DNA from 3 places in the Rossellomorea sp. NPDC071047 genome. Region 1 is predicted to be linked to each of the others. Evidence: riboswitches for the same ligand, from Rfam matches in the RefSeq annotation. Region 1 holds a riboswitch; each other region holds the start of a gene.
The links. A riboswitch is a leader RNA that binds a small molecule or an ion and turns the genes downstream of it on or off. The one in region 1 is predicted to bind thiamine pyrophosphate.

Region 2: another riboswitch for thiamine pyrophosphate. It lies ahead of ACQKFO_RS17020 (ABC transporter substrate-binding protein); the one in region 1 lies ahead of thiC (phosphomethylpyrimidine synthase ThiC).
Region 3: another riboswitch for thiamine pyrophosphate. It lies ahead of tenA (thiaminase II); the one in region 1 lies ahead of thiC (phosphomethylpyrimidine synthase ThiC).

The regions. Positions count from the first base shown of each region.
Region 1 covers NZ_JBNNJT010000006.1:329,394-333,928, forward strand. The annotation lists gene ACQKFO_RS20050 (hypothetical protein) at 1-135, opposite strand, end outside; gene thiC (phosphomethylpyrimidine synthase ThiC) at 113-1,870, opposite strand; TPP riboswitch at 2,020-2,136, opposite strand; gene ACQKFO_RS20060 (copper homeostasis protein CutC) at 2,218-2,910, opposite strand; gene ACQKFO_RS20065 (ABC transporter substrate-binding protein) at 3,040-3,978, opposite strand; gene ACQKFO_RS20070 (hypothetical protein) at 3,999-4,520, opposite strand.
Region 2 covers NZ_JBNNJT010000005.1:79,168-93,086, reverse strand. The annotation lists gene ACQKFO_RS17080 (sigma-54 interaction domain-containing protein) at 1-1,785, shown strand, start outside; gene ACQKFO_RS17075 (universal stress protein) at 2,143-2,667, shown strand; gene ACQKFO_RS17070 (helix-turn-helix transcriptional regulator) at 2,725-3,177, opposite strand; gene ACQKFO_RS17065 (cryptochrome/photolyase family protein) at 3,345-4,751, shown strand; gene ACQKFO_RS17060 (dicarboxylate/amino acid:cation symporter) at 4,812-6,056, opposite strand; gene ACQKFO_RS17055 (phosphatase) at 6,425-6,853, shown strand; gene splB (spore photoproduct lyase) at 6,899-7,927, opposite strand; gene ACQKFO_RS17045 (transcriptional regulator SplA domain-containing protein) at 7,940-8,185, opposite strand; gene ACQKFO_RS17040 (TatD family hydrolase) at 8,308-9,090, opposite strand; gene ACQKFO_RS17035 (ABC transporter ATP-binding protein) at 9,083-9,820, opposite strand; gene ACQKFO_RS17030 (ABC transporter permease) at 9,822-10,583, opposite strand; gene ACQKFO_RS17025 (thiamine-binding protein) at 10,580-10,873, opposite strand; gene ACQKFO_RS17020 (ABC transporter substrate-binding protein) at 10,886-11,869, opposite strand; TPP riboswitch at 12,030-12,140, opposite strand; gene ACQKFO_RS17015 (phosphotransferase enzyme family protein) at 12,218-13,144, opposite strand; gene ACQKFO_RS17010 (aldo/keto reductase) at 13,210-13,919, shown strand, end outside.
Region 3 covers NZ_JBNNJT010000001.1:792,616-806,534, reverse strand. The annotation lists gene ACQKFO_RS04240 (SDR family NAD(P)-dependent oxidoreductase) at 1-185, opposite strand, end outside; gene ACQKFO_RS04235 (acyl-CoA dehydrogenase family protein) at 204-1,433, opposite strand; gene ACQKFO_RS04230 (SDR family oxidoreductase) at 1,480-2,253, opposite strand; gene ACQKFO_RS04225 (L-cystine transporter) at 2,436-3,821, opposite strand; gene thiE (thiamine phosphate synthase) at 3,941-4,582, opposite strand; gene thiD (bifunctional hydroxymethylpyrimidine kinase/phosphomethylpyrimidine kinase) at 4,579-5,388, opposite strand; gene ACQKFO_RS04210 (thiazole biosynthesis adenylyltransferase ThiF) at 5,404-6,423, opposite strand; gene ACQKFO_RS04205 (thiazole synthase) at 6,423-7,187, opposite strand; gene thiS (sulfur carrier protein ThiS) at 7,189-7,392, opposite strand; gene thiO (glycine oxidase ThiO) at 7,397-8,494, opposite strand; gene ACQKFO_RS04190 (thiamine phosphate synthase) at 8,501-9,118, opposite strand; gene ACQKFO_RS04185 (energy-coupling factor transporter transmembrane component T family protein) at 9,108-9,911, opposite strand; gene ACQKFO_RS04180 (ABC transporter ATP-binding protein) at 9,908-11,335, opposite strand; gene ACQKFO_RS04175 (ECF transporter S component) at 11,350-11,928, opposite strand; gene tenA (thiaminase II) at 11,921-12,619, opposite strand; TPP riboswitch at 12,737-12,844, opposite strand; gene ACQKFO_RS04165 (response regulator transcription factor) at 13,133-13,732, opposite strand; gene ACQKFO_RS04160 (sensor histidine kinase) at 13,729-13,919, opposite strand, start outside.

The DNA.
Region 1 (4,535 bases):
GAAGACATGCCTGCAGTTTTCCTGAATGCTCTTCACTTCTTTTTCGAGTTGGATGACTCTCTGATTGAGCTTTACGATATCATTCTTCAATTTGAGTACATGACAAAGAGGTTCATCGATAGATGTTTGATCCATTTTCCACAAACTCCTTCGATTTTTCTTCCAATCCTTTTTCTATTTCCATTTGAGCTTCATCAAAGCTTTTCTCCTTCATACCCCTTATATCATGTGATATTCTCATTGAACAAAATTTCGGTCCGCACATGGAACAAAAATGGGCCGTTTTTGCCCCTTCTGCAGGAAGTGTTTCATCATGATACTCCCTTGCACGTTCCGGGTCCAGGGATAAATTAAATTGGTCATTCCATCTAAATTCAAATCGAGCCTTAGAAACGGCATTATCTCTTACTTGTGCCCCTGGATGCCCTTTCGCTAAATCCGCTGCATGTGCTGCTATTTTATAAGCAATGACACCCTCTCTCACATCATCTTTATTCGGTAATCCCAGATGCTCTTTCGGTGTTACATAGCACAGCATGGCTGTTCCAAACCAACCGATCATGGCAGCCCCGATGGCGGAAGTAATGTGATCATACCCGGGTGCAATATCTGTCGTTAATGGCCCCAGGGTATAAAAAGGAGCTTCATGACAGATTTCCATTTGCTTATCGACATTCTCTTTAATCATGTGCATCGGTACATGACCAGGGCCTTCAATCATCACCTGTACATCATGCTTCCAAGCAATTTGGGTTAGCTCGCCTAATGTTTCAAGCTCGGCAAACTGTGCTTCATCATTCGCATCCGCAATTGATCCGGGCCTTAAACCATCTCCTAAGGAAACGGAGATATCATAGGCTTTTAAAATCTTACATATATCTTCAAAATGTGAATAAAGAAAGTTCTCTTTATGATGGGCAAGACACCATTGTGCCATGATTGAACCTCCACGGGAAACAATGCCTGTTGTACGATCAGCCGTCAGATGAATATACCGCAATAATACACCTGCATGGATGGTGAAATAGTCGACACCCTGCTCCGCCTGTTCAATCAATGTATCCCTGTACACATCCCATGTAAGATTCTCAGCAATTCCATTTACTTTTTCAAGTGCTTGATAGATCGGTACCGTACCAACAGGGACAGGGGAGTTCCGAATGACCCACTCCCTTGTTGTATGAATGTTCTTACCTGTTGATAAGTCCATTATGGTATCGGCACCCCAACGAGTTGCCCACGTCATTTTCTCCACTTCTTCTTCAACGGAAGATGATACGGCAGAGTTTCCGATATTCGCGTTTATTTTCACATGAAAGTGGCGACCGATGATCATCGGTTCACATTCAGGATGATTGATATTAGCAGGAATGATGGCCCTGCCACTTGCTACTTCTTCTCTTACAAATGAAGGATCAACATTTTCCCGGATAGCGATGAACTCCATTTCCGGTGTAATGATCCCTTTTTTCGCATAGTGCATTTGTGTCACATTGCGACCCATTTTTGCCCGCATCGGGGTACGTTTGATAGGAGGGAACGACTCTACGTTTGTACGAGGACCGTCTCCTTTATAGCCGTTATCTTCCGGTTCGATTTCACGTCCCGGGTAAGCCGTGACATCCTGACGTTCCTGGATCCACTCTGTGCGAACGGAAGGTAATCCTTTATTAATATCGACTTGGTAACGCTCATCAGTATAAGGTCCGCTTGTATCGTATACACGAACCGGTTCATTCTCTTCCACGCCCAAGGTAAGATTCGTCCTACTCAGTTCAATTTCTCTCATCGGTACATGTATGTCTGGCCTTGACCCTCCGACATATACTTTTTTACTGTTTTCAAATTGGGATTTTAATTCGATTGCCACTTAACTTCTCCTCCTTTTGATTGGATCTTAGAAGTTACTGCGTCAGGCATCCCCCTTTACCATAAGAAGGAAATGAAGACACAAAAAAGGGTCCTGAATAGTCAGAACCCGAAATGTCAAAAAGTAGTAAGCGCCTCAAAATACAAATAAACGCTTCCGTACTACTTCCCTACGCTGGTATCATCCAGATCAGGTTCAAAGGGTCAAAGAACTTATGCGTTCTTCTCTCAGTCCAAGCAATGTATCGGACTCCCCTAGTAGAAATATTGATAGTATTCTATTGTATTACATACTATTTTTACCATAATTCATTCTTTTTTCAAATAGTAGTATAGTAACAAATCAAGTTAGGATATGATTACATGTTTGATTTCCATTACCTTTTCAGAGTCTATCCCTAAGTCATAGCTCCCATTATGCCGGACACCGGATCCTACATGATATTCTCTTGCTTTTAGCTTGCTGTGTATTCCGCCTATATTTTCCACAGTTATACCTGAACCCGGCATGATAATGGGACCACCAATTTTCTCAATTTCCCTCATTTCACCAATCGTATCCAATCCCTTACTCACTTCAGATTTTCCGCCTGATGTGAGAATTCGATCAACGTTTAAGCCTGAGTGGAATATTCCTTTACATAAGGCTACTGGATCATCTGACTGGTCGATAGCGCGGTGAAAAGTAATCGATTGACCCTTCGCACTTTGTACGATCTCTTTTAAAGCGTGGGAATCAAGCTTACCTCCATGTGATAATGCGCCAAAAACGATGCCACAGCCTCCCAGTTCAACTATAGTCCTAACTTGTTCGGCCATGGTATGCAATTCATCAGACTGATACGAGAAAGATGTACTATGTAATCGGATCATAATCTGAACAGGAATCGAAACAGTCTTTAATACTTTTTCTATCACATGAAAATCAGGAGTTAATCCTCCCTCATGTATGGCAGACACCAATTCAAGTCGATCTGCTCCGGATGCTTCTGCAACTTTGGCATCCTCCTCATTCAAGACTATGACTTCCAGTTTGCTCATGTTGAATTCTCCTAACGTAATGATGTTACGTATACTTTATCATAATGGCCTGAAGAGGGTAGAGCTTTAGATGAAAAAGACAATGATTCCCCATTCAAATCACTGTCTTCTCCAAACGAACATCCTACTCTATTCAGAAAACAATTCCGGATACACCGTTTCAGCTGTTAGCTCAACAGCTTCACCGATACGCGGTCCCGGTCTTGACATAATGTCTGAATCCAGGAAATGAACCTGATCATTTTTCACTGCATTTACATCCTTCCAGCTTTCCCGGGACTTGATTTCAGCTGTCGGCTCGTCGACATACCCCACTGTCGTCAAGATCATATTGGGATTCCGTTTAATGATTTCTTCTTCGCCTACTTTCACCCAGCCTTTTTGGTCTACAAAAATATTCTCCACCCCGGCCGTTTCCAGTATTTCCTGCTGAAACGTTTCTGCTCCTGCTGTATAAATATCAGGGGAGGGACTGATTTCAAAATATACTTGTTCTTTTTCCTTTAGCGTGCTCACTTTTTCTTTCACAACTGAAATCTGTTTCTTGATGCCATCCACCAATTCGTTCCCCTTCTTTTCTTCTCCCATTACCGTTGAAATTTGTTCAATATCCCCATAAACATCTTCAAAGGTTTGGGCAGATTGAATGACGAATACGTTTAATCCCGCCTCTTCAAGCTGCTTCACTCCGGCATCATCTCCAGTGGTATAAGCAATGACAACTTCAGGCTTTAGTGCAATGACCTCTTCAGCATTGACCGTCATGGAATCCGACACTCTTTTAATCTCCTTCGCTTCTTCAGGATAGTTGTCGAATTCAGTTGCCCCGATTACCTTATCTCCTGCTCCTATGGCAAAGAGAATCTCTGTGTTACTCGGCTGTAAGGAAATAACGGTTTCCGGCACTTTCTCAAAGCTAATCTCTTCTCCCCTGTCATCTGTCACAGTATAAGGCTCATCTTCATGCTTGACTTCCTTTGTGGATGTTACTTCTCCCCCATTGCTGCACCCTGCGAAAACAACCAGGATGGTTGATAATAGTAAACTGTTTAACCATGACTTTTTCATATTTCATCTTCCCCGCTTCTCTATTTTTTGTCTCTATACGATTTACTCACAAAAGGAATTTCTTCAATCCCTTCACATTTATTCACATAAACGGCCATAACAAACAGAACATTTGCCAGTAAATGGGCATATTTAAATAAAATGTTCTCCACTTTCATCTCAGTACTGACTTTATGTAAGGCACGGACGGACTTTTTTGCTTCACTGCGGCAGGTATGAAGCACGCATGCAGCTGTCGAGCCCTGTGGAAGGACAAAGGTTTGGATACGTTCCTCTACTTCCAACACATAACGATCGTACATTTGGCTCAATTTATTCAAGTCCTCTTCCTGGATGGCCGTCATTCCCCGCACCGAGCCGTTGAGATGGTACGCCATCTCAGCTAAATACAGTAAATCGTCATGCACTTTCGGTAAGTGCTCCGTCAATGATGACGCGAGTCCGATTTTAGTCGACAATGAATCGGTCCGGATCTCAAAATCTACCGTTGAAACAGATTCACGCATATAGGGATAACATAAGTATCGGAAATCCTTAGCCATATGTAAGTTCCTCCT
Region 2 (13,919 bases), on a different contig from region 1:
CCGGGAAAAAAGATACTATATGTGAATGATTTCATCGAAACAGCCAAAGAAGCAGTTTCTACCTTGAAACGGTTAGGAATAGATCATGTAGATTACATTCCATACTCGCCAACCAGAGACTACCCTGGACAAATCGACATTGCCATTTCACCAGGAGAAACGGCTAGCATCCCACCTTCGATTCCAACCAAGATTGATATCGGTGTACGCCTGATCGATTTGAATACCATTATGAAAATCATCTACCACTTTCAATTGTCGGAGCAGTTGACCTTTGATATCACCGATCGCTATACAAGAAAGATTATTGAGCTCAGTCAAAAGCTGGGTGCCATCAATCGAAAGGCGAAAACGTTAAATAAATTTTTAAATAAAGTAGTGGATGGCGTAAATGATGGGATCCTCGCATTTCAGGAAGACGGAGAAATTACCGTATTCAATGAAGTCCTTGAACGAATGGTTGGGATTACAGCTGCACATGCGAAAGGAAAAAAACTAAACAGGGTGTTCAAGAATATCGAGCTCAATCACTTTTTGACGTCGCAACAGGATGAAGATCAACAATATTTCACTCTCCGACAGCAGAATGTGATGGTCTATCGTTTCCGTTTGAAAACAGAGGGTGTCATCGTCGCAACATTTAAAGATATGGAAGAAACCATTGAGATGGAAAAGGTTCGAAGACGGGAGCTTCAGCGGATGGGGTATATCGCCAAATACACATTTGACAGTATACTGGGAAAAAGTGCACTTATTAATGAAACCAAGATGATCGCCAGAAAACTCGCACAAAGTGAACTTCCGGTTTTAATTTATGGTGAAACCGGTACTGGAAAAGAACTGTTCTCAAGTGCCATTCATAATGATTCGTCCCGAAAAAACAGTCCTTATCTTGCTGTAAACTGCAGCGCATTGCCTGAAGATTTATTAGAAAGTGAATTATTCGGCTATGAGGACGGAGCCTTCACCGGCGCAAAAAAGGGAGGAAAAAAGGGATTATTCGAACAAGCAGACGGGGGTACCCTGTTTCTGGATGAGATCGGTGATATTAGCCTAAAACTTCAAGCGAGGCTCCTTAGGGTTCTTCAGGAGATGGAGATCAGACGGATTGGTGGAAACAAGAACATTCCTGTTGATGTAAGGATCATTGCTGCTACAAACAGGGACCTCCAAACCTTAATAATAGAAGGAAGTTTTCGTGAAGATCTCTACCACCGCCTGAAGGTCCTATCAATGAAGCTGCCGAGCCTCCGGGATCGAAGCGAAGATATCCCCTTTCTCATCGATAATTTCCTCCGTATGGAACATAGCAAAATCACTACAATCGACATGAAGGTATTAGATGCATTGAAGAAAGCACCTTGGAGCGGCAATATCCGTGAACTTAAGAATACACTTCTTTACATGATCACCGTTGCAGAACAAAATCGGTTAACGATTCATCAATTACCGAAGAATGATAATAATTTCATCGAAAAGGAACATACTAAGGGTACCTTTTCCCTTCCTTCTATCACAATGTCTAAAACCGGGGAGTATGTAAATATCCTTACCGCTTTAGTTGAATTTTTCGAAGAAGGAAAGCGAGCCAGCAGACAAAAGATTTATTCTTCCCTGCAACGAAGCTCCACTCCTCTATCCGTTCAACAAATCAGGACAAGATTAAACGAACTCCAGGATCTTGGGTATGTATTGATCCAGAGAGGGAGAATTGGTACAGAAATAACCCATGAAGGATTAACCTGGTTAAATAATAATGTGGAGAAGGTTTCAACTATTCGTTGACAGGGTAACTTTACATTAACCGGTTAGAAATACAAAACATATTTCATTGATACGATAAGTCGAGGTGATTTTAATGGTACGTACAATCTTAATGGTCATTGGAGCAATTGTTGTCATTGGTTGGATTATCAGCATGCTTTAATAAATACCATTCAAATTAAACATTATTCCTGCTATTATATGAGTTTTAATCAAAGAGAAAGAGCAGAACGGATCTTCCCCCCGTTCTGCTCTTTCTTTCTGTTATAAAGCGATTGTTGAATCAATGCTCATTATTCAATTCATCGTTTTCCGGAAAAAGATTAAAAAACTTAATATTGGGTAAATAATAGATATCCTATTGATGAGGTGATTTTGATGTATAAACATATCTTGTTAGCTTACGATGAAACCGATGGAAGCAAGAAAGCATTGGATGAAGTGCAAAAATTAATAAAAGGTTCTATAGATACACAATTAACCGTACTCCATATATCAGATGAAAAGGTAGCTAATGAAAGTCATGACAACTATACCCCTACCCACGCGTTGGCAGATACGTCACCAGGGTTTGATAACAATTATATGGGGAATTTGTCAGTTTCACCAGACAACAAAGTTCATACTACGGAGGAAGAACGTCATGAAATTAAGACACCATCCTCTACACATCACTTTTTGAAAAATGCTAAAGAAAAACTTTCTCCTTACGGGATTGAAGCAAACTATATTCACCTATCCGGTTCAGAAGCAAAACGCATATGTGAATATGCCAAAGAAATCCAGGCAGACCTCGTAGTAGTCGGGAGCAGCCGTAAATCCGGCATGAAGAAATGGGTGCTTGGCAGCGTCAGTGAAAAAGTCACTCAAAACTGCGAAACCAGTGTCCTGGTCGTAAAATAAAGGAAACGAATGGAGGGACGGACCTATAATAGGTCCGTCCCTCCATTTACATATGTATTACTTACCATTTAATTCATCAAAACGTTTATGGGCATTATTCTCGTCAAAGCTGCTGTATATCCGATAGTCTTCAAAGTCTAAAATTCGGAAGTGCTGACTGAAAAGGTTTTGTTGAAGAATGTATTCATCATTCTTCTTTACATCTTTCCACCAGACCTTCCCGCCCAACGTTTTCTCCTTCCGATAATCAATGCCTTCCCGAGCAATGGTCTCTATGATTTCAAGGGGCTCCCCCCCAAGACTCGTGGTTAAGGTCTCACTATCTTTAAACAATGCGCAGATGGCAATGACCGCTGTCCAGCCGGCCATGACTCTGCCTTTTTCAATTTGAACAAGGGTTTTTTTTGATAATCCGATAATATTCGCCATCTTATCCTGTGTATAACCTGCCTCTGTTCGTATTAGCCTTAATTTATCTGAAATGATTAGAACGATCTCTTCTTTTGTCATCGATTCACACCTTATTTCTTTATAGTGTAATATTACACTAACCTTATTTCCATTTTCAAGAATATTTTAATGTTTTGATTAAACCCATCGATTTTTGTATCACGGCGTTTATTTTACTATACTTTAGCTAAATAATTGACGAATTCGGCTAAAACGGAGGGAAAAGCATGACAAAACGTATCATTGTCCTTATTAGGGAGGACCTTCGGATTCACGATCACCCAGCTCTCTATAGAGCTTCTCAAGAAGGAATGGTGATTCCTCTATATATCCTGGATGAAGGAACCTCTCACTGCCCCCCTGGAGAAGCCAGGAAGTGGTGGCTGCATCAGAATTTAGAGGCATTCCAGAGGTCGCTTCAATCTATTAACGGGCATCTTTGGGTAGATAGAGGAAAACTAGAAGATCTCCTCCCTCAATGGGTTCAGAAAACAAATGCACAAGGGGTTTACTGGAATAGAGTCTATGATCCAAGTGTTTATGAGCGGGATCTCACATTAGCCCGTTCTTTGTCCGCACAGGGAGTAGATGTTCAAACATTCGAAGGGACACTTCTTCTTCCGCCTTGGAAAATCAAAAAGGATGACGACACCCCTTATAAAGTGTACTCAGCTTTTTATAAATCATTAAGGAAGGAGGAAATCCCGAAACCTCTCCCATCAGTGAAGAAAGTAGAGGTCCCAGTCCTCGATTTGGATGGCCTATCCCTGGACGATTTAAATCTAATGCCCTCTATTCCCTGGTTTCACGTCATGGAAAGCATTTGGGACCCCGGCGAAAAAGCTGCTATTAAAAGGTATCATGCATTTGTTAAAAAAAGCATCAATGACTATTCTGAAGGAAGAGACTTCCCAGCAGAAGGTCACCACTCTACCTTATCCCCTTACTTAGCCCTTGGTGTCCTATCGGTAAGAAGTTTGTATCATTCACTCCTGAAAATAAAAGGTTCTCAAGTTGAACCATTTGTTAAACAATTAATTTGGAGAGACTTCTCCTACTCCGTTCTGCTTCATTTCCCGGAGTCCACCATTCGGCCTGTAAATGAGAAATTCAAGGATTTCCGATGGGAAAAGGAAAGGGATCATTTGGAAAAATGGACAAGAGGAGAGACAGGCTATCCAATCGTTGATGCTGGAATGAGAGAATTATGGGCAACGGGGTTCATGCACAACCGTGTCAGAATGATCGTTGCATCGTTCCTGACCAAGCATTTACTGATACATTGGCAAGAAGGCGCTAAGTGGTTTTTGAATACACTGATTGATGCAGACCTCGCCAATAATTCAATGGGATGGCAGTGGATCGCAGGCTCCGGCTTTGATTCAGCCCCCTACTTCCGAATCTTCAATCCAACCCTTCAAAGTGAAAAATTCGATAAAGAAGGCACCTATATCCGGAAGTGGGTTCCTGAATTAAAAGATGTTCCCAATAAACATATCCACAAACCATCAGATGCTTCCGTGGACATTCTGAAAGATGCGGGGGTCATCCTGGGAAAGCATTATCCCTATCCGATCGTGGACCATAAAGCCGCTAGGGAACGGGCATTAGAAAGATACCACGAAATAAAATGATAAAAAAAATCGAGTCTATCGCCTTTACACGCCATAGACTCGATTTAATATATGATTAAATTACGCCTCTCCTCTTTGTTCCTTAATTGTACGTTTCTTCTCGGATTCTGATACAAACAGAGCACACGCTGCATCTCCCGAGATATTGATGGAAGTCCTTGCCATATCAAGCAGGCGGTCAATCCCCAGAATTAATCCAATTCCTTCTACCGGCAGGTTTACACTGCTTAATACCATCGCAAGAAGGATCAATCCGACTCCAGGAACCCCTGCTGTACCAATACTGGCTAAGACAGCCGTAAGTACGACCGTAATCAGTTGTTCCATTGATAAATCAACACCATATACCTGAGCGATAAAGACGGTTGCAACCCCCTGCATGATCGCAGTACCATCCATGTTGATGGTAGCTCCCAATGGTTGAACGAAGGAGCTTACTGATTTCGATACGCCTAAACGCTGTTGGGCAACATCCATAGAGATGGGAAGAGTCGCGTTACTGCTTGATGTACTGAATCCTACGCTCATCGCAGGACTGAAATTTTTGAAGAACCAAAGCGGATTCTTTTTTGCCAGAAGGAGAATCGTTCCACCATAGGTTACGATGGCGTGAATGATCAATGCAGCAAGAACGACTACAAAGTAAAGCCACATCGCCTTCAATGCACTGAAACCCTGGCTTCCTATTGCTGAAGCGATTAATCCGAATGTTCCGTATGGAGCGAATTTCATCACAAGTGTCACAAGGTACATCATCAGGTCATTACCTTGTTCAACCAGCTTTAATATTCCTTTTGTTTTATCCCCTAAAGCTGTTAATCCAAACCCAATAAAGATGGCAAATGCAATGATTTGCAGCATATTTCCCTCTGTCATCGCCGTTAGTGGATTTTTTGGAATAATGTTCATGAGGGTCTCTCCAACAGGAGGAGCATCTTCCGTTTCAAAACCTTCTGATTGTGTTTTATCGATTCCCTCCACCAAACCGGGATCTATGACATAAGCCAGAGATAAACCGATTACGATGGCTATGCAGGTAGTCATTAAGAAGAATACAATAGTCTTCAACCCTATTCTCCCCAGTTTCTTAGGGTCACCCAGACCTGCAGATCCAAGAACGATGGATAGAAACACAATTGGTACAACAAGCATGCTGATTAGGTTAAGGAATATCTTCCCTAACGGAGTAAATAGATAAGGATCTAATATATCAAATATATCTTTAGCAAAAATATTAAGCAGTAATCCCACAATCGCCCCTAGTATTAAGGCAATAATAATCTTAGTTGTTAAATTAAATTTCATAGATGTACCTCCCCTATTGAATACAAAATAATTAAAAGATGTTTACCCTTAATTACTTTTAGCAAAACTATTTTTTTAATTTTTCTATCATCTCTTCCTGAACTGCCTTCCCATCCGTTTTTTTCGCTGCTTCTTCATTCTCCTTTTCCTATTATACTGATTTTTTTAATAATTGAAGAAGATTAATGGTGAATTAAAACATTTTTACTATGTTTCACTTCACACCCCACACAATATGTGGGAGTTGAATGATTCTATTTGACTACAGAACAACTTCCAAACTTTTCTTTTTTACATTTTATGATTAAACACTGAGTGATTGGGTAAATAGTAATAACAGCATGAAAATAGAAAGGAACATACCAAATATGAATAAAACAGTCTATTTTCTTTCAAGTAGTCAACAGCGCAGCTTGATAGCTGAAGGGTGGGCCGAGAAGCTTGATGTGTCAGATTGGTCATTCAAAAGTGCCGGATGTGTTGCTGAGAGTCGTGCTGAATTCAGCGTTTTAGCAATGAAAGAGTTATGTATTGACATCAGCTCATTCCCACTTACACGTCTTGAGATGAATGAACTTGGTAATGCTTCGGTTATTGTTGCGATTCAGGATACAGAATATGATGATAAGATCGAGATTCCATCTGAATTAGAAGATAAAGTCATCTATTGGAATTTGCCTAATCCAAGGAAGCGTTCTGCGACACTCATTGAAGAATGGGTACACTATCAAGAAATTTGTGATGAAATTGCCATGAGAGTGAAAGATTTGGAAAATCTTTTACCACAACTACATTAAGGGGACTGATTACAACTGATATTGTATTGTAATCAGTCCCTTTTTTTAGGTGAAATACTCCAACTTCGCTTTTGGAAAATGTTTTTCCATGTAGGCATACAGATGATCTTTCATTTCCTGCTCTTCGTCCTTCTGATAGATATACTTTCCGATCCCGTATTTACCCCATTTATATCGCCGTTCTTCCTCATTAAGTTCAAGCTTTGTCATCGGATAATTTTTCTCTATGACTCTTTTGGCCGGTTTGGTGAAACGATGTTGAATGAATTCAAAGGTTAAATCCTTTTTCGCTTCTTCCGGCAGATGTGCTTCCAAATGTTCAAACATTTGCTTATACCCTTCCTGCCATCCTTCATGGATATAGATTGGTGCCACAATGAATCCCAATGGATATCCAGCCCTCGCAACCTTCCCCGCAGCCTCAAGGCGCTTATCCAGAGGAGATGTACCAGGCTCAAAATTCTTAATCACATAATCGGCATTGATACTGAACCGGAACCTGGTTTTTCCATTATGCTTCGCATCAAGCAGATGGTCGACATGATGGAATTTCGTCACAAAACGAAGCTTGCCATGTTCGGATTCACCAAAATGCTCGATGGCTCGTTTTAGAGTATGAGTGAGATGATCGATCCCTACGATATCTGACGTACAAGCAGCTTCAAAGCGTGTGAATTCAGGAGCTCTTTCTGCTATATACTTGTCTGCCGACTCAAATATTTCATCCACATTCACATACGTTCGTATATATGGTTTACTCCCCATCGTTGTTTGCAGATAGCAATAATGGCAGTGCCCCATGCATCCTGTTGCAAATGGGATGGCATATTCAGCAGACGGTTTTGATGTATCAAACTTCAACGTTTTCCTCACTCCGACTACTAATGTGGATTTTGCAATCCGGTATTTCTGAAAATGGTTGTCCCCTGGCAAATTACGAACCTGATTATGCGATGTTGTGTACCTGATTTCAACATCCATTTTTTCAAACTTTTCTTTGAGCTCTTTACCCAGGGGATATTCCAAGGCATTCGGTTCAAAGTAGACCAATTGTGGCACGAACGGTTTAACCATGATTCATCCCTCCTACAGGTCTCCAAATGATTGAGTATAGGCTTGCTCCGCTTCAGCTTCTGAAGAATAAACGGCTATTTCATGTGTTAACGGATAATAGGTTTCATATAAAAATAATGCCAGTTCGTTCGGATTTTCCGGATCATGCACTACGGCAGCTTCCTGCACGTTCGCTACACTTTGCGTATGCGGATTTCGATAAATCACATAAACTACATCGCCTGCTTGATAAGGCATATATTGATCATTCAGTTCCATTCTTTTCACCTTTTTCCTAAACGTCATTACTATCATTTTTTGTTATCTCCCTGATAAATATGATGGTAAAAGATGTTTATAAAAAAACTTCTCCTGCACCAATGATGCAAGAGAAGAATGATTTAGGAAATCCCATAAAATTCAGTTGTATTCTTAAACAGCTGTTTATATACTTCTGCTTCTTTGATGCGTTTTATTTCGGCGATTTTTTCAATGGACCGATGCATGATCCCGGGGTGGGTCATCCTTCCCTGGAAGATGCCTTCAAAACGCCAAGGACCGTCCGTTTCTACCATAAGTCCTTCGATTGGGTACTTCTTAACAAGCTCCTGTATCTCCTTCTCATAAAGGACATCAGGGGTAATGGAGATGGAATAGCCATTTTTCTTCATTCTTTCAATGGTCTTTTCATCTCCCTTAAACCAATGAAAATGTGCTTTTTCTATGGAGTGTTTTTCTAACAGGTCACAAACGATCGGTGCATGCTCATACACTGCATGAAGGATAATCGGTTTGTTCACCCTCTTTGATTCAATAAAAAACTGTTCCAACAGATCGATATACGGCTCCACTTTAACATCAGGATCTTCTTTCATTCTATAATAAGGCAATCCAACTTCTCCAATCGCCACTATTTCCTGTTGATACAACTTAATGAATGCCAGAAGCTCTTCAACATCTCTTTTAGAAGGAAGTTCCTGCTCAGGATGGAACCCTGCAGCCGGTTTGATTCTTGCATCTCTTCTTGAGAGATCTAAATTTGTCCTGGTCGATTGAAGGTGGAACGATACAGATATGAGCGCTTCTACAGAATACAGTTCAAGTTCCTGCAGAATCTTATCACGTTCATATCCTTCATATAAATCCAAGTGAATATGGGCATCAATCAAGGCAGGTTTACACATATTGAGAAAGCTCCTCAAAAATGCCCGTTTTCCATTTCAAAAACTCCTCTGTTAAGAGAATATCTTTGTCGCGGGGACGGGGAAATGGTACTTCGAACTCCTTCTGCACCCTGGCTGGCCGGGTCGATAATACAATGATCCGGTCTGACAGGAACAGGGCTTCGTCGATATTATGAGTCACAAATAGAACGGAACTCAAGTCTTCCTCCCAAATGGAAAGGAGCCATTTCTGCATGTCCAACCGCGTGAATTCATCCAGGGCAGAAAAAGGCTCATCCAGGCATAAAAAGGATTGTGGACTGACAAGGGCACGAATGAACGCCACCCGCTGCTTCATCCCTCCGGATAAATCATCGGGATACGCATTCTCGTACCCCTTCAATCCCGCCCGTTCAATCATGCTCAATGCTTTATTCCTATCTCTCTTCCCATGTAACTCCTGACCAAGCATCACATTCTCGATTACGGTTCTCCATGGCAGGAGGGAAGGACTTTGCGGCATATAACTGATGGTCCCTCTTTGCCCATTTATCGATTTTCCATCTAATTGAATATCTCCTGAATCGGGTGTGAATAATCCACCGATTACGTGAAACAGCGTGCTCTTTCCGCTTCCTGAAGGACCAAGGATCGAGACAAACTCACCTTCTTTAACATGAATGGAAAGCTCATCGAGGATCAGCTCCCCATCAAAGTATTTAGACATATTTTGTATGGATAAGGTCGTCATGTTACCTGTCCTCCTTTCGATTCCACTTAATCATGATTTTTTCTAATAACAAAATGATTCCAAAGAATACAAGGCTTAAGAGCATAATCATAAATATGGCTACAAATACCCTGTCTGTCCTGAAGGAAGAAGATGCAAGAGTCATATAGACACCGATTCCTTTCTGTGCACCTAACCACTCTGAAATCACCGCCCCCATCACACTATAGGTAGCTGAAATTTTCAATCCTGAGAAGATGGAAGGAAGTGCATGCGGCCATTCAACCTTCCGAAAGATTTGACCTTTTGTGGCTCCCGACATTTTCATGTAAAGGATGTACTCTGAGTTTGTCTGTCTGAATCCATCCAATGCCGAGACCGCTACAGGAAAGAAACAAATCAAGGTAATGACAATGATTTTCGGCAATAGTCCAAATCCAAACCAGATAACAAGTAAAGGTGCCAGAACGATAATCGGAATATTTTGAGACAAAATCATTAGTGGATATATCGCTTCTCTTACTTTAGGCAGAGTGTGCAGACCAACTGCTGTCCCGATTCCAATCGTACATCCAATCATAAACCCTCCGATTGTAAGGAGAGTGGTCGATGCAAGATGTCCTGTAAACGTGGACCATGAGGCGACTCCTTCTGCCCATATCTCTGAAGGTGAAGGCATTAACCATGCAGGTACCTCAAATACTCTAATGGTGACTTCCCAAATGATGAATAAAAGGATGAGGACCAAGAAGGGTCTCCATCCTTTTGATAGCCATGCTTTCATCCTTTATACTTCTCCGTTAATTGATTCATTTCAATCCCTGCAGGCTGATATAAAACCTTGATTTGAGAAATGACGTTTGAGCTCCCCATTTCGATCATTCGTTCATTCATTTGTTCAATCACCTTAAATAAGTCAGTCAGATCCCCTTCCATTGTCGTTTCTAATGGATGGACTTCATAACGGACACCAGATTTATCAATGATCGCGATCGCTTCATCCACGTAAGGTATAACATCTTCACCATTTTTCGTCTTCGGAATAATTTGTATGCTTACGAGTGCGTTCCCCATTTTGTTCACCTCTTATTTTGGTAGGAATTCGTTTGTGAATGCTTTTTTACTGTCCAGTTCCTTATCTAATAAATCATTATCATACATCCATGAAGCATAGTTTTCCCAAACCTCCAGCTTCTGCTCTCCCCATCTGTCAGCGTCATCCTTGTATTTAGGAGCAAGCCATTCCTGACTCTTCATGACTAATTCCTTATCTAGATCCGGAGCTGCATCTAATAGGACCTTACCGGCCCCTTCAGGATCGTCGATCGCAAACTGATAGCCTTTTGAAGAAGCTGATAAAAAAGCTTTAACCGTATCAGGGTCTTTTTCAATCATCTTTTCATTCGTCGTCAGTACAGGGGTGTAATAATCCAGTTTTTCAGAATAATCCTTAACGTACATCATATTCAAATCCTCACCACGAAGCTCTGCTTCAATACCTGTCCATCCATAGTAGATCCAAGCAAAGTCAACATCCCGTTTCACAGCAGTAAAGAAATCTGTATCACCCATATTTACAAAATCCACTTTCTCTACATCAGCATTTTCTTGTTTCATAATCGACGTCATGACTGCTTTTTCTACAGGTGATCCCCATCCTCCATAACTTTTCCCTTCAAAATCCTTTGGAGTCGTTATACCCTTATCCTTAGGTGAAGCAAACCCGGATGTATTATGCTGTATGACCGCAGCGATAGATACGAGTGGCACGTCCTGAACCCTTGCTTGCGTGACACTTTCCTGATATCCGACTCCGAACTCAGCTTTACCCGAGGCAACGAGTTGATCTGCCCCTGCCTCACCGGGTAAGATGATATCCACATCCAGCCCCTGCTCTTCAAAGTATCCTTTTTCTTTCGCAACGTATAATCCAGTGTGATTGGTATTCGGTGTCCAGTCCAGTACAACCGTAACCTTTTTAAGACCTTCTTTCTGTTCTGATGCATTTCCTCCACCACTGCAAGCAGTTAAAAGAAAGACAGAACAGATAATATACATCCACTTTTTCATCATGTTTCCTCCTCAAATCCTTGTATGTAGTTGTAACGTTTATACTTATTCTTCACTCAGTTTAGAGAATGAATGTAAAACACCTAAGAACGTTAGGACACAACAACAAAAAAAGCGCCCCAAGCTTCAGCGAGGGACGCATCGTTAAACATGATTATGTAATGTTTAAGAGAATGTTTCCTACGCTGGTATCAGCCAGTTCAGGTTCAAAGGGTCAGTATCTGTCAGGATACAATCTCAACCGGCCACACCGGTCCCCCTACACTTGTACTATGAAATTAAACGTTATCTCCTTCCCTACTTTGCCACAGAAAAGGTGGATATTCAAGCATTTCCTCTTAAATAAATTCACAATTGAAAGGCCCGTTCATAATCACCGGAATTTACCAGCCTGTTAATGAACGGGATGTATGTAGATACGACTTGTGAATATCCTTTTTGATCGTAAAAGAACGTGTATTGAAGAAGAAAGATAATGACTAAAAATGGCATCAGTTCCTTTTCTTCTTGAGTTAAAGTACCATCGCTCTGATAGCCCCCCATAAAGGCATGAATACATTCAACTTGCCCACCCTCGCCCTGCAGAACCTGGTCTTTAAGCATCCCTGCGAGAAAGTAACAGACATCTGTTATGCGGGGTGCCTTTCGTATCCTCTCGAAATCTATGAGTCCTGTCACCCTTTCTTCTTTGATGAGGATATTACGTGGATGACAGTCGCTATGGACGAGTTGATGGGGCAATTTGCTATAGGAAAAAGACCATCCATTCAGCCTTCCAAGAAACCCTGCACTCAACCTTTCTATCAATGTTGAATCCTGCCCTCCTATCCACTCTCTCATATGCGTTTCGATTTCCCACTCCTTCACCTCGTTTTTACAGACGTAATTTCTTAGCCTGTCATGGAGTTGGGATAGGTAGTTTCCCACCATTTTCAAAGAAGCTAAGGAATAGACTTGTACTGGTAGTCCTTCCAGAGCTTGATACAAGGAGTAGAAAACTAGATGCTGTCGTACATACGGCTGTTGTGAGACAGTTAACAGCGGCCTTTCAACAGTAATTCCCTTTTCCAGCAAAAAAGAAGTTAAGAGCAGCTCCTCTATGCGCTTATCCACTGAAGAGTTCAATCTCTTTTTTAAATAAAATGTCTTCTCCCGACTCCTCACCTTATAAACATTCGGATGACTTTCCATCGTCTCTATGGAGGAAGGATGAACCTTCCAGTTCAATAATAGATCTTGAAGAGGTTCAATCATTTTTAATTCCTTTCCAAACATAGTAATATACCTTTAGTATGACTATGAAAGAATGTCTACATACCATATGAAAAGAGGTTGTATCGATGCAAAGAATACAAATGACGGAAGACTTATCATTCTCAAGAATCATTCATGGGTTGTGGAGACTTTCAGACTGGAATCAATCCAAAGAAGACACTCTTTCTTTAATTCAGCACAATCTTGAAAACGGAATCACGACTTTTGATCACGCAGATATTTATGGCTCGTATACATGTGAAGCGTTATTTGGTGAAGCTCTGAACCTTCAGTCATCCTTAAGGGAAAAAATGGAGATTGTGACGAAATGCGGTATCGTCCTGCCTTCTGACAATCGTCCGGAACATAAGACACATCATTACAACACGAGTAAAAAGCATATTTTGACTTCTGTTGAAAACTCCCTGCAGAACCTGAAAACGGACTACATCGATTTATTATTGATTCACAGGCCAGATCCATTTATGAATGGAGAAGAAGTGGCTGAAGCCTTCACTCAATTGAAAGAGGAAGGAAAGGTCCGTCATTTCGGAGTATCCAACTTTAAAGATCATCAATGGAATATGCTTCAATCCTACTTACCTTTTCCGTTGATCACCAATCAAATCGAATTATCTGCATACCATTTAGAAAACTTTGAAGACGGTACGTTAAACCTTTGCCAAGAGAAGCGTGTCGCACCGATGGCCTGGTCACCACTCGCAGGCGGGGCGATCTTCAGAGGTGAAGATGAGAAAGCCGTTCGTCTTCAACATACATTGAAGAAAATTCAAGA
Region 3 (13,919 bases), on a different contig from region 1:
TTCGTCTTGACAAAAAGTGCACTTCCTCTTTTTTCGTGAATGAGTCTGACCGTTTCTTCACCACTTGCATCATCCAGATCTGCTACGACCACAGCAGCACCTTCTTTTGAGAACCTTAGTGCTGTAGCGCGCCCAATTCCTCCGCCCCCTCCTGTAATAACGGAAACTTTCCCTTGTAATCTCATCATCATCCAACTCTCTTCCTAGCTCTCTACAGGAGAAGCTTTTTCGTGTTTTCTCAATTCCAATTTTGCCAATTGAGCACGGTGTACTTCATCAGGTCCATCAGCAAGTCGCAGAGTACGGGCACTTGCCCATTGAGCTGCCAACGTGTAGTCATCCGATACTCCTGCTGCCCCGAACGCTTGAATGGCCCGGTCAATCACACGTAAAGCCATAGAAGGAGCCACCACTTTAATCATGGCGATTCCCTGTTTTGCTGCTTTATTGCCGACTGTGTCCATCATGTAGGCTGCTTTCATCGTAAGAAGACGGGCTTGTTCTATTTCAATTCTTGAATTCGCAATCCATTCTCTTACGACCCCTTGACTTGCCAATGCCATTCCAAATGCATCACGATCCTGAACACGCTTACATAATTCTTCAAGTGCCCGCTCTGCTGCACCGATCAATCTCATGCAATGATGAATTCGCCCCGGTCCCAACCTTCCTTGAGCAATAGCGAAACCTTTTCCTTCACCCCAGATTATATTTTCTTGAGGAACTCTTACATCGGTAAAGGTGATTTCACCATGACCATGAGGGGCATGATCGTAACCGAACACAGGAAGCATACGTTCAATTTTCACACCTGGTGCATTAAGTGGGATGATAATCATTGATTGCTGTTCATGACGACTCGCTTCTGGATCAGTTTTTCCCATCAAAATTGAAAAGCTGCACCGAGGGTCACCGGCGCCTGATGACCACCATTTCTTCGCGTTAATAATGTATTCGTCTCCATCCCGGATGATACTCGCCTTTATATTCGTTGCATCGGAAGACGCGACATCAGGCTCAGTCATAGAGAAACAAGAACGGATATCACCATTTAGAAGTGGGATAAGATACTGTTGTTTTTGAGTGGGAGTCCCATAACGTTCCAACACTTCCATATTCCCTGTATCAGGTGCATTGCAATTAAACACTTCAGGGCCGATCAGAGATCTCCCCATGATTTCACAAAGAGGGGCGTATTCTACATTATTGAGCCCGGCTCCATATTCGCTTTGAGGAAGGAATAGATTCCATAGCTCCTGTTTCTTCGCTTCGGCTTTTAATTCTTCCATGATTGTAGGAACCCCACTCCAGCGGGTTTCTTGCATATTGAGCTGTTTCTCATAGAGAGATTCATTCGGGTACACGTATTCTTCCATAAAACGGGATATTCTATTTTGATATTCTTGTACTTTTGGAGAATAGGAGAAATCCATTTCAACCACCCTTTCTTAACCAAAACATATGTTACTTCGCACTCGGTTACATCGCTGAGGAACCACCGTCTACGACGAGAACTGAACCAGTGACAAAATCAGATGCACGAGCCGCCAGGAAAAGTGCCGCTCCTTTTAGGTCGTCTTCCGTACCGAATCGATTTAATGGTGTGCCGTTTAAAATGGCTTCCCCTGCATGAGACAGAATTCCTTTGGACATTTTTGTTGGAAAGAATCCCGGGGCGATTGCATTCACATGAATCCCTCGGGATCCCCATTTCACGGCTAGATCCTTCGTGAAATTGATGACCGCTGCTTTACTGGTACTATAGCCGATGGCATCCATATAACGTGGGTCTGTACCTTGAAGCCCTGCTACGGAAGCGATGTTAATGATTTTTCCTCCCTGTTGCTCAAGCATTATTTTCCCCACGGCCTGTGACATAATAAAAGTACCGTTTACATTCACATTGATAACTTTATGCCAGGCATCAAGAGGCATTTCTTCTGCAGGTGCCCCCCAGGAAGCACCACTGTTATTTACTAAAATATCAATGCGGCCGAACACCTTCTTTGTTTCATCTACAACACGCTGTACGTCTTCAGGATTAGTGACATCACACTTCAATGCCAGTGATTGGACACCTATTTCTTCTAGTTCCGTCTTCACGCCTTCACATGCTTCAACGTTTCTCGAGCATACTACAACGTTTGCCCCCGCTTCAGCAAACCCTGTCGCGATTTGTTTTCCCAATCCTCTGCCCCCTCCTGTCACAAGGGCTACTTTACCTGATAAATCAAATAATTCATTCACATGCATGTTCGTGCCTCCTCATCTTTACAGCATTTCAATCACACACCCAAGATACTAACCAGTCGGTATGTTTAATTCTATAGTAAAGAATATAGTCTGAATTTTCAAACATAATCACTCTAAATAACTTAATTTGTTTTCATACAAAAGTAAAACTGGCTCATATATGAATGAGCCAGCCCACTTGTTTAAGCTTCCGCTTCAATGATTTCTTTGTTATACGTTTCGCTATCCAAATCCCCTGTCACTTTACTTGTTATCACTCCGGATGTCATCGCACCACTCACGTTAACAGCTGTCCGCCCCATGTCAATCAAAGGTTCAACAGAGATCAATAGACCAGCTAACGCTACCGGAAGATCCATGGCGGATAGAACAAGGATAGCCGCAAATGTAGCTCCGCCTCCGACGCCTGCAACACCGAAGGAGCTAATGGCCACCACTACGATGAGCGTAAATATAAAGGAAGGAGTTAATGGATTAATCCCGACAGTCGGTGCAATCATCACTGCAAGCATGGCAGGATACACACCTGCACAACCGTTCTGACCGATGGATAACCCGAAGGATCCCGAGAAGTTGGCAACCCCTTCTGAAACCCCCAATTTATTCTTTTGTGTTTGAATATTAAGTGGAAGTGTTCCGGCGCTGGATCTCGACGTGAATGCAAATGCTAATACAGGAAATACTTTTTTCATATAAGTGACCGGATTTAAGCCAGCAAGAGTAAGCATGATTAAGTGAATCGCAAACATGATAATCAAGGCCACATAAGATGCTCCAACAAATTCTCCTAGCTTCATGATGGCATCGAAATTACTTAATGCCACTGTTTTAGCCATGATGGCCAACACACCGAATGGAGTAAGTCGCAGTACCAATGTCACAATTCTCATCACTACAGCATAGACAGAATCAACGATCTTCTTGAAGAATTCGGCAGCTTCAGGCTCTTTGCGTTGAGCCCCCAAGTAAGCGATACCAATGAAAGCTGCGAATATCACGACAGCGATGGTTGAGGTTGCTCTTTGTCCCGTAAAGTCCAGGAACGGATTCGCAGGTAGAAGCTCGAGAATTTTTTGAGGATAACTCTGACCTTCTAAAGACGTTGCTCTCTCCTCTAATTGAACACCCCTTGCCGCTTCTGCCTCTCCTTGATCTATCTGAATCGCTTCCAAATCAAAAGCCACGGTCGTTGCAATCCCGACAGCAGCAGCAACAGCTGTTGTGCCTACCAGCAATCCTATGATCAGCACAGAGATCTTCCCTAAATTATGAGACCGTTTTAATTTAGTGAAAGCTGATATAATAGACACAAATACTAAAGGCATGACAATCATCTGAAGTAGTTTAATATAGCCGGTTCCGACGATGTTAAACCATTCAATAGATTGCATGACATTTTCATCCCCGGCTTCATATACCCACTGTAATCCAAGACCAAATAAGATCCCCAGCCCCAGAGCGGTAAACACCCGTTTTGAAAACGAAACATTTTTCTTTTGCATATAAAGTAATACACCAATGAGAACAAGAAACACCAAAATGTTTAACAAAACAAACCAGACATTCATTCTTACCCCTCCCTCTTATCGTTGATGATGATACAAGTTAGACCGAGGTCTACTGTATAGTATGATGAGGGAGGAAGAGATATGTTTCTATAGTGGTTTTATTTTTTATTGTGGATCTATTACATCCGTAAAAGCTTTTGTTGGACAACTTGGGCTAAGTTTTCCGTGCGGAAGGGATGTTTTGAAATCTCAGAAATGACTGCTACACCGTCAGCACCTGCTTCCAATACTTGAGAAGCATTTCCGGTATGAATGCCTCCAATCCCGACAAGGGGAATATCGATACCATTTGTTCTTAATAGTTGGATGATTTTCGGGCCACGAACCTCGCTACAATTGTTCTTTGTATTGGTAGGAAACATTGGACCAACACCAAGATAGTCTGCCCCGGACTCCAAAGCTACCCTGGCTTCATTCACGTCATGAGAGGAGACACCTAGTATTCTATTTCCTATTTTCCGACGGACTATTTCTATTGGTTCATCCTCCTGACCTATATGTACTCCATCAGCATTCATATATAACGCCAGCTCCACATCATCATTCACGATAAAAGAAACACCGTATTTACGACATAAATGCTGCAGCTCATGAGCCAGCTCAACTTTCGCATCACCTTCCAAAGCTTCCATACCTTTTTCACGAAATTGAAACATGGTAACTCCGCCTAAAAGGGCTTCCTCTAATACATGTGCCGGATGCTTCTCACAATTAGGGCTTCCCATCACAAAATATAACTGCAGACTTTCTCTTAGATTCATGCATTCATACCTGCATGGTACGCCCAATGATTCGTAGGTCCGTGCTCACTCCCAATGCCCAGTGAGTCACTGATCGCGGCAGTGATAAATTGTTTGGCAGTTTGGACAGACTGATTGACCTTAAGTCCTTTTGCTAATTGTGCTGTAATGACAGCAGAGAATGTACACCCTGTCCCGTGAGTATGTGGTGTGAAGACTCTCGGACTGCTAAACTCATAAAATCTTTCTCCATCAAAGAGGATGTCAGTCGCTTGACTAGATTGAGCATGAGATTGATGCCCGCCTTTTATCACCACATGTTTAGCCCCCATTTGGAACAATATTTTAGCCGCTCTTTTAATGTCAGCTTCAGTGAGGATTTCATGCCCGGTTATGGCCTCCGCTTCAGGAATGTTCGGCGTGACCACAAACGCAAGGGGGATCAATTCATTGATCAGAGCGTTAACGGCTTCCCTCTCCAATAAAGCTGCTCCCCCTTTTGCTATCATGACAGGATCCACAACGAGCTTCTTCCAGGAGTGTAATCGAACAAAGTCGGCAACATGAGAAATAATTTCTTCGTTTACCAACATGCCCGTTTTGATGGCTTTGGGAGGTAAATCTTCAGCAATCGAGGTTAATTGATCAATGACAGCCTCAGCTGATAATGGATACACACCTTGTACACCTCTAGTATTTTGCGCCGTCACTGCTGTGATGGCAGACATTCCATAGACATTCAGCTCCTGAAACGTCTTGAGGTCTGCCTGGATTCCAGCCCCTCCGCCACAATCCGATCCGGCAATCGTCAATGCTTTTTGAATCATATTGTTCTCCTTTCTTTATCCCAAATAACGATGATAAACCGATTTTGCTTCCCTTATATCTTTTGTTCCGTGAATGAGAGTACGCCCATCACGAAAGAGTACGATTCGATAGGATTCAACCTCGAATGAAATCAAATATGGATTTCTAACAACTTGTTTCCCTTGGAGTTCTAACGATTTTGATCGTTCAATAAGATCGATGTCAGGTTTTGCAACTGGACGGATCTGAACTGAATCCCTTCCACAAAGGACTGCTGTTTTGGTTTGATTTTCGTATTTCAGACTGGGGAATGTACGATGCTCTCCACATGAAGGGCATCCATCCCTTTTCAGCTTGCTCACATCCAGGGAAGTATGCTCATTTTTCCATAAATCAAACGAGACCACTTTATTACCCAGTGCCTCCATGTCTTCTACCAGTATCTTTAATGCTTCAGTAGTTTGATAGGCCACAACTGTGGAAACGGCAGGGCTGATAATGCCCGCTGTATCACAGGTCATTCCACCGATTGGAAAAGTGTCGATCAAACATTGAAGACAGGGAGTGATACCGGGAAGAATAGTGAATGATATTCCGTAACTTCCAACACAAGCACCATAAATCCAAGGAATGGAATATTTTTGAGAGATATCATTTATGATCATTCTTGTATCAAAGTTATCCGTTGCATCGATGATAAGATCTACGTTCTTGGCAAGTCTCAACATCTCTTCTGGCATGGCATCCAGTATATGCTCTTCAATATTCACAGTTGAATTAATTGCTAGGAGTCTTTTTTTTGCCGCTACAGCTTTTGGGATGCGGTTTCTTGCATCTTCCTCGTTATACAGCTGCTGACGTTGTAAATTACTCCATTCTACATAATCACGATCCACAACCGTCAACTTCCCGATACCAGCACGCACCAAGGCTTCTGCATTGCCTGTCCCCAGTGCTCCCGCCCCGATCAGCAACACATGTTTATTTCTTATTAACTTTTGTCCCTCTGATCCGATGGGGTGAAACAGCGTTTGTCTTGAATATCTCTCTTCTATCAAACACTCATCCCCTCCACTGGGCTGCTTGCTGTTGCATAACGTTTCTTCGGAATTCTTCCAGCCTCATATCCGAATCGTCCCCCTTCAATCGCCAGCCTCATAGCATTCGCCATCATAACGGGATCGTTCGCAGAAGAGACGGCTGTATTGAGTAATACAGCGTCTGCCCCGAGTTCCATTGCAAGAGCTGCATCAGAAGGAGAACCAATTCCTGCATCCACAATGACCGGTACCTTTGTTTGTTCAATAATGAAACGGAGATTGACTGGATTGATGATTCCCTGTCCAGAACCTATAGGGGACGCGCCCGGCATGATGGCATGTGCCCCTAACTCTTCCAATCTCCGTGCAAGAACAACATCGTCAGAAGTATAGGGAAGTACTGTAAAGCCTTCTTTTATTAATTCTTCTGTTGCTTTCAGTGTTTCGACGGGATCGGGCAGAAGCGTTTTATCACATCCGATCACTTCTACCTTAATCATGTCACAGAGCCCTGAAGCTCTTGCTAATTGTGCATGTCGGACTGCTTCCTGAGCACATTTAGCCCCTGCTGTATTCGGTAATAATGAATAATTCTCAAGATTCAGTTGTTCTAAGAAATTAGGTTGACTAGGCTCAAAGATATTCATGCGCCTTACCGTGAACGTAAGAATTTCTGCACCGGAAACCTCGACAGCTCTTTTCTGAATATCAAAGTCAGGGTATTTTCCCGTTCCCAGTAATAGTCTTGAATGGAATGTGTACTTTCCGATTTTCAACATTTCAACCGCCTCCTACAAATTGGACTAACTCTAAGGTATCCCCTTGTTTCACTTTGGTGATCTTGTGCTCCTCTTTTTCAAGGATGGTTTGGTTCTGTTCAACGATGATCATTCGGTTTTCCAGGTTAAAATGATGAATCAATTCCAATACTGTTGAAATTGATTCCGGTACCGTGACCAGTTGTCCGTTAATTCGTAATTCCACCTTCTCAGCTCCTTACGTATGTATGTAGGGGATGGGATTCCTTCCCCTCTATCAGATCTGCCATTATTACCCCAGTTATTGGCGCCAGGAGTATACCATTACGGTAATGCCCCGTTGCAATGGAAAGTCCCTTCCATTTTTCACTTCTCCCCATAAACGGCACCCCTTGTTCCGTTTGAGGCCGTATCCCGGCCCAAGCTTTTTCCCACTTGGCATCAACCAATTCTGGAAGGATGGATGTGGCCAAATGGATAAGGTTCATTAATCCCCCTGTGGTAATCGTTTCATCGAAGGTATGGGGGTGCTCTGTTGCACCGATTAAAAGACGCCCCCCAGCTTTTGGAACAATGTAGCAGCCTTCTGTAAAGATGGTCCTCTCCACTATTTTTCCAGGGACTTTAACGGAAAAACATTCACCCTTAACTGGATAACTTTTGAACTTCATTCCCAGTCGATCCAAGAGGAATCGACTCCAAGCACCGCCAGCTACAATCGTTTCATCTGCATAAAAGTCACCTTTAGACGTCCTGACTCCAGTAATTTTGTTTCTCTCTTTCATAAAATCATACACGTCTGTATATTCACTGATTTCTGCACCCTGCAAAATCGAAGCCGACCCCAAGGCTTGTGTAAGCTTTGGTGCTGAGACGTTCCCATCCTTCGGAATATATAATCCGCCTGCCACACCTTTTGAAAGATGAGGTTCATAGGAAAATAGAATGTTGGGGGAAAGCCATCTAATTTGTTCCCCATGGGGAGCTTTAGAAGCCGTTTCTACTAACTCCTGGACTTCCTCCTCCGTTCTCGCCAGCTTAATCATTCCATTTTCCACATATTCAATGTCCATTCCACTGATCTCTTTTAAATCCGTCGCTAAAGAAGGATACATATCACGGCTCTCCTTCGCCAGATGATACAAAGGGCCGTCCCCCTTCAATTCGGTTTGAACGCCTAGCATGCCTGCAGCTGCTTGCGATGCTTTTCCTGCCAGTCTATCCTTCTCTATCAGGAGAACTTTCTTTCCTCTTTTGGCCATTTGATAAGCAATGGAGCAGCCTATCACCCCTCCACCAACAATCAAAGCATCAAACTGTTTTATCAAGCTACGTCACCCCCTGTGTAATTGTTTATAATAGGATCGGGCTGCCTCTAATGGATCTTTTGAAAGCAAAATACCTGATAAGACGGCGATCCCTTTTGCTCCGGTTCCCGTAATCTCACATACGTGTTCAGGTGTAATGCCTCCTATGGCAATAGTGGGAATCGGGACGGATTGAACCACTTTTTCTAAGCTTGCCAAGCCTCTGCCAGGCATACTACGCTTTGAAGAGGTAGAATAGATATTTCCATATAGCAGGTAATCCGCTCTGCTAATCATTGCCTGTTGTGCTTCTTCAATGGAATGTACAGAAGCACCAATCTGTAAGGAAGGAAAGGCACTCTTCACTAAGCTGATATCAGCACTTTGATGGCCTAGCTGCACCCCTCTTACATTCTTCATAAAGGCAATGTCTGCCCGATCATTGACACATAATTTTGTTAAGGGAACTCCTGCTGCTACTAGTCGATCAACTGCCATAGCCATTTCTTTCCCCGTCCACTGCTTTTCGCGAAGATGGAGCATGTCGAGATACGGATAAATGGATTTCGAAATTTTCACGAATTCTTCCACTGAATGTTTTCCCGTTGAAATCACATGTAATTGCTTTCTCGTTTCAATTCCCATAGCGAACATCCCCCGTCGGAAAAATAGGTATATGGGTAGAAAAATAATAACTGAGCACAATCATGAAGAGAATGCTCACAAAAAAGTATCCATCATATTTCGAAAAGGTCACTTTGTAGAAATAGGTTCGTTGCCGACTTCCTTCAAACCCCTTTGTTTCCATGGCTACTGCAATTCTGTGGGCTCTTCTGATGCTCTGGGCAAGCAGGGGAATGGAATACGATTTCACTTTATGGAATACGTGCTTTATTCCTTTTTGTTCTTCAACTCCCCTGACTCTCATGGCGTTTCGTATCGTGAAGAATTCTTCAATCATAATGGGGATTAATCTGAATCCGGCCATAAAACTATACGCATACTTTGGTTTTAATCCCAGTTGCTGCATGAGGGAGTAGAAAAGCTTCACAGGTCTCGTTGTAAGGGCAAATAATAATCCCAATATAGCGAATACAATGGTACGCAACCCTACATGGATCCCCCGATAAAAACTCTCTTCGGTAATGTGGATCAATCCAAATTTCATCCATGTTGTTTCACCTTTCCCAAATAAAATCATAGATGAAGCTGTAGAAATGAAAACAAGGAAAAAGGGTAGGATCATTAAACTGACGGTTCTATAGGAATAACCTGAGAACACCCATAACAGGAGAAAAAAGAGAAAGCTTAAATATAACAACCAGTTAAGATAATGAACAAAAAGCAGGAATACAAAAAGCCCGATCAAGGTCATTAGCTTGAAGCTGGGATTGATTTGATGAAGCCAGGTTTCTCTATGCTCGAGTTCCATATTCATATTGCTTTACTACCTGCAATCTCATTATGGAAATCCTTGGTGAGACGCCCATTTTCAATGACCCATACTCTGGATGCAAAGTGAGTGATGATATTTTCATCATGTGTCACCATCAGAATGGTGGATCCTTCTTTTTGATAGTCTTGTAGCATCTCAAGTAACGCAAACGTATTTTGTGAATCCTGGCCAAAGGTAGGTTCGTCCAATAATAGAATATCTTTATTCCTGACAAGTGACGCTGCGACGCTTAACCTGCGCTTTTGCCCCATGGATAAATGATAGGGATGATGATGATTGTATGGATCAAGCTTGAATCGCTTCAATAGTGCATGCACCTTTTCCTCCAATCTTCCTTCATCCACTTTCCCCCGACGAAAGGTATACGCAACTTCATCAAACACACTGTGTGTCACAAACTGAAACTCGGGATTTTGAAAAACAAACGTACATTCATCTGGAACATTCTTTCCTTTTACTTGTCTTCCATATAATTCATACGTCCCGGTCGTTTCGATGAATTTCATGAGACTGTGGAGTAATGTTGATTTCCCTGCTCCATTCTTTCCGGTGATTGCAATCCATTCACCTCTAAAACAGACGGCATTTTGAAGATGGATCTTCTCCTCTTTTTGTACATACCCTTTGAAGTTCTCTAGCTTTAGATTCTTTTTTCCAAACGGGGCAACCTTCTCCGGAGGGTGGGATGAAAGATAATCTTTCCACGCCTCCGGATACCATACCCCTACTGATTTCAATGTTTCCTTGAAATGTGATAAAATGTGAGCCTTTGGACCATCAGCCACTATCCTTCCATTCACATCGAATAGAATAATACGATCAATGATCTCCAATACGTTAGTCAACTTATGCTCAACGATAAGTAACGTTTTATCTTTACATGCCGTCTTCACTGTTTCCCATACAGATTTGGTGCTTTCTTCGTCTAACATGGCTGTAGGCTCATCCAGAAATAGTGTTTGGGGATGGAGCGCAAGAGCAGAAGCAATGGCCAATTTTTGCTTCATCCCCCCTGATAGAGAGGAGATTTTTGTATGTGAATACGTCAGACTTAAATTCACTTTCTCTAACAGATCGTTAATTATCTCTCGCATTTCGTCTCTTGGTATCTGCTTGTTCTCCAAAACAAAGGCAATTTCCTCATCTACATAGGGCATACAAAATTGAGCGTCCGGATCTTGAAAGACATATCCGAAGGATTCAGGACGCTCAATCGAGTCCGCTTTCATCGGCACATCTATCGAATGGGGTATCACACCGGATAAAACCTGGAGGAGTGTGGATTTTCCACAACCAGATGGCCCCAGTAGCAATACCTTTTCCCCGTCTTCTATCGAAAGGCTTATGTCTTTAAACATCAGTTTCTCTGAACCGGAAAATGTAAGGCGCAGATTTTCAATATGCATCGTCTTTCCCTCCTTTACTGGTTCAGGGCATCATAATCTTTTTGGTCCGCACGTCTGACCAAACTGGTTACCCCCGTTTTCTCCAGAGCCTTAACGAGATAAAAGGCTCCGATGCCTGCTATCACGATGGATCCTATTAATCTGGCACCAATAAAAAGTGATAAATTCCACAGAACCAGGTCTCCCATGTACCCTTTAGCATAGTCCATCAGAATTGAGCCAATTGCTGAGCCCACAGCTGCTGTACAAATGATGATGACATCATAACGCTTATAGCGGGTGATAAGGAAAATCAACTCTGCAAACAAACCTTGAATCAGACCGAATAGGAGTACCTCGAGGCCCCATTCACTTCCCATGAGAAATTCCCCTGAAGATGCTGCAATCTCTGCCAGAAGTGCGACGCCAGGTTTCCGAATGATTAAAAAAGCCACGGTTGCCGCCATGAACCACATCCCATAGATCAATTGATCAGCATGCAATCCAAATGGCTTTAAAAAGTTGTACACCGGTCCCCATAGCTTATATATAATTCCAAAACCTATGGAGATCACGACCGTTACTAAAATGTCCGTCAGCTTTAAATTAGACATGTATTGTACCTTCTTTACCTAGAGATGTCTGAAACGGCCACTTCTCAAGTGTGTATGCCATCTCCCAAAACTGTAATTCATAAATGCTGCTCAAAATGAAATTCTCTTTCATTCTTTCCTTATCTGTTTGCGTCATCGTTTCAGCCAATCCATCCAATCGCTGAATCTGTTCTTCCACTAACTCCCGAAACCATTCTCCACCATAAGCTGCGATCCACTCCTGATAAATACCTTCCTTGGGTGTACATAATTTCAAGTGCTCACCGATCTCATAATACAACCAGTAACAGGGGAGTATGGCCGCAAGAACATCTGCCAGTCCTCCATATTGTGCGGATCGATACATATGCGACGTATAGGCATAAGCCGTAGGAGCGGGCTTGAACAGCCGTTTTTCTTCTTCCGTAATCCCTAAACGGTTTGAGAAATTCTCATGGAGTGAAAGCTCCGCTTCATTTGTCCCCACAGCGTGTGCTGCCATTCTCGATGTAGTATGTAAGTCTGTTGCTTTGGCCGCACCAAGTGCCTGCACCTTTGAAAAGTGTGAGAGGTAATAGGCATCCTGCAGAATGTAGTACCTGAAGTTTTCAAGGGGAAGGGTTCCATCCCCGATACCTTTTACGAAAGGATGGTGAAAACTCGCTTCCCAAATTTCCTTCACTTCGTTTCTTAAGTACGCTGTAAATGACATAGTATCTTTCTCCTTTTCCAGACGACCCGAAATGGGCAATAAAAAAAGCCACTTTCATTATGCATACCGCATACAGAAAGTGGCTTGAGATCAGTTTGATAGAATTCAATTCTATGTGACCGTCAAACACCACTTCCCTACGCTGGTCTCAACCAGATCAGGTTCAAAGGGTCTTAAAGTCACACTTTAATCTCAGCCTTTTAGAAGGCACCCCTAGTGGATCGTCTTATGAAATTTTGTATTCGATGTTATCGTACCATGATTCTTTTACTTGTCAACAGCAAAAAGAAAACCTTTCATCATTTTCCCATTGGCCCTTTCTATACAAAACCAATCATAGCAACGGATACCTCCTATGAAAAATTAAATGGAATTCATTCCGATTAAAGATCTTGTAAAGGAAAATCAAGTGACTGTTAGAACCGTATAAATATACAACCAATAGAGTAGAGTAAAACAAAATCCACCTTAAAGCAGGGACGGACCTCCAACATGGAGGTCCGTCCCTGCCCATCATTTAAACCATCCTTTTTCTTTTGATTGAGTGATGGCTTCGATTCGATTTTTCACTTCAAGCTTGTCGAGTATGGTTGAGATGTAGTTTCGGACGGTACCCGTTTTGAGGCTAAGCTCATCGGCTATCTCCTTCGTGTTTTTCCCGTCAGCAACCAGCTCCAACACTTCTTTTTCACGGTCAGTCAGGGGGTTCTCTTCACTATACACATCGTCCATGAGCTCTGGTGCATAAATACGTTTCCCCTCCATGACAAGACGAATGGAGTTCGCCAGTTCTTCACTCGGGCTATCCTTTAACAAATAACCCTTCACGCCTCCTTTTAATGCACGTTGGAAATAACCGGACCTGGCAAAGGTTGTCAGGATAATCACTTTGCAATTTTCGCCTTTTAATTCCTCTGCTGCTTCAAGACCGGTTTTTTTGGGCATTTCAATATCCATGATACAAATATCCGGCTGCAGCTCGTGGACGAGGGCAATGGCTTCTTCTCCATTGCCTGCCTTTCCAACCACTTCCATATCATCCTCTAAACTAAGTAACGAGCCTAAGGCACCTAATAACATTCTTTGGTCTTCTGCAATAACAATTCGAATCATTCCATTCCCTCCCTGTCTGTTTGCTTGATTACTTTCGGTACTCTCATAATCAATGTGGTCCCATTCTCTGAAAAAACGTCTAAGCTCCCATTAACAAATTCTAACCGTTCTCTCATCCCGATTAAGCCGCTGCCTTTAGACTGAGTGTAATCTCCCTGAATCCCCATACCATCGTCCTTCACTATGA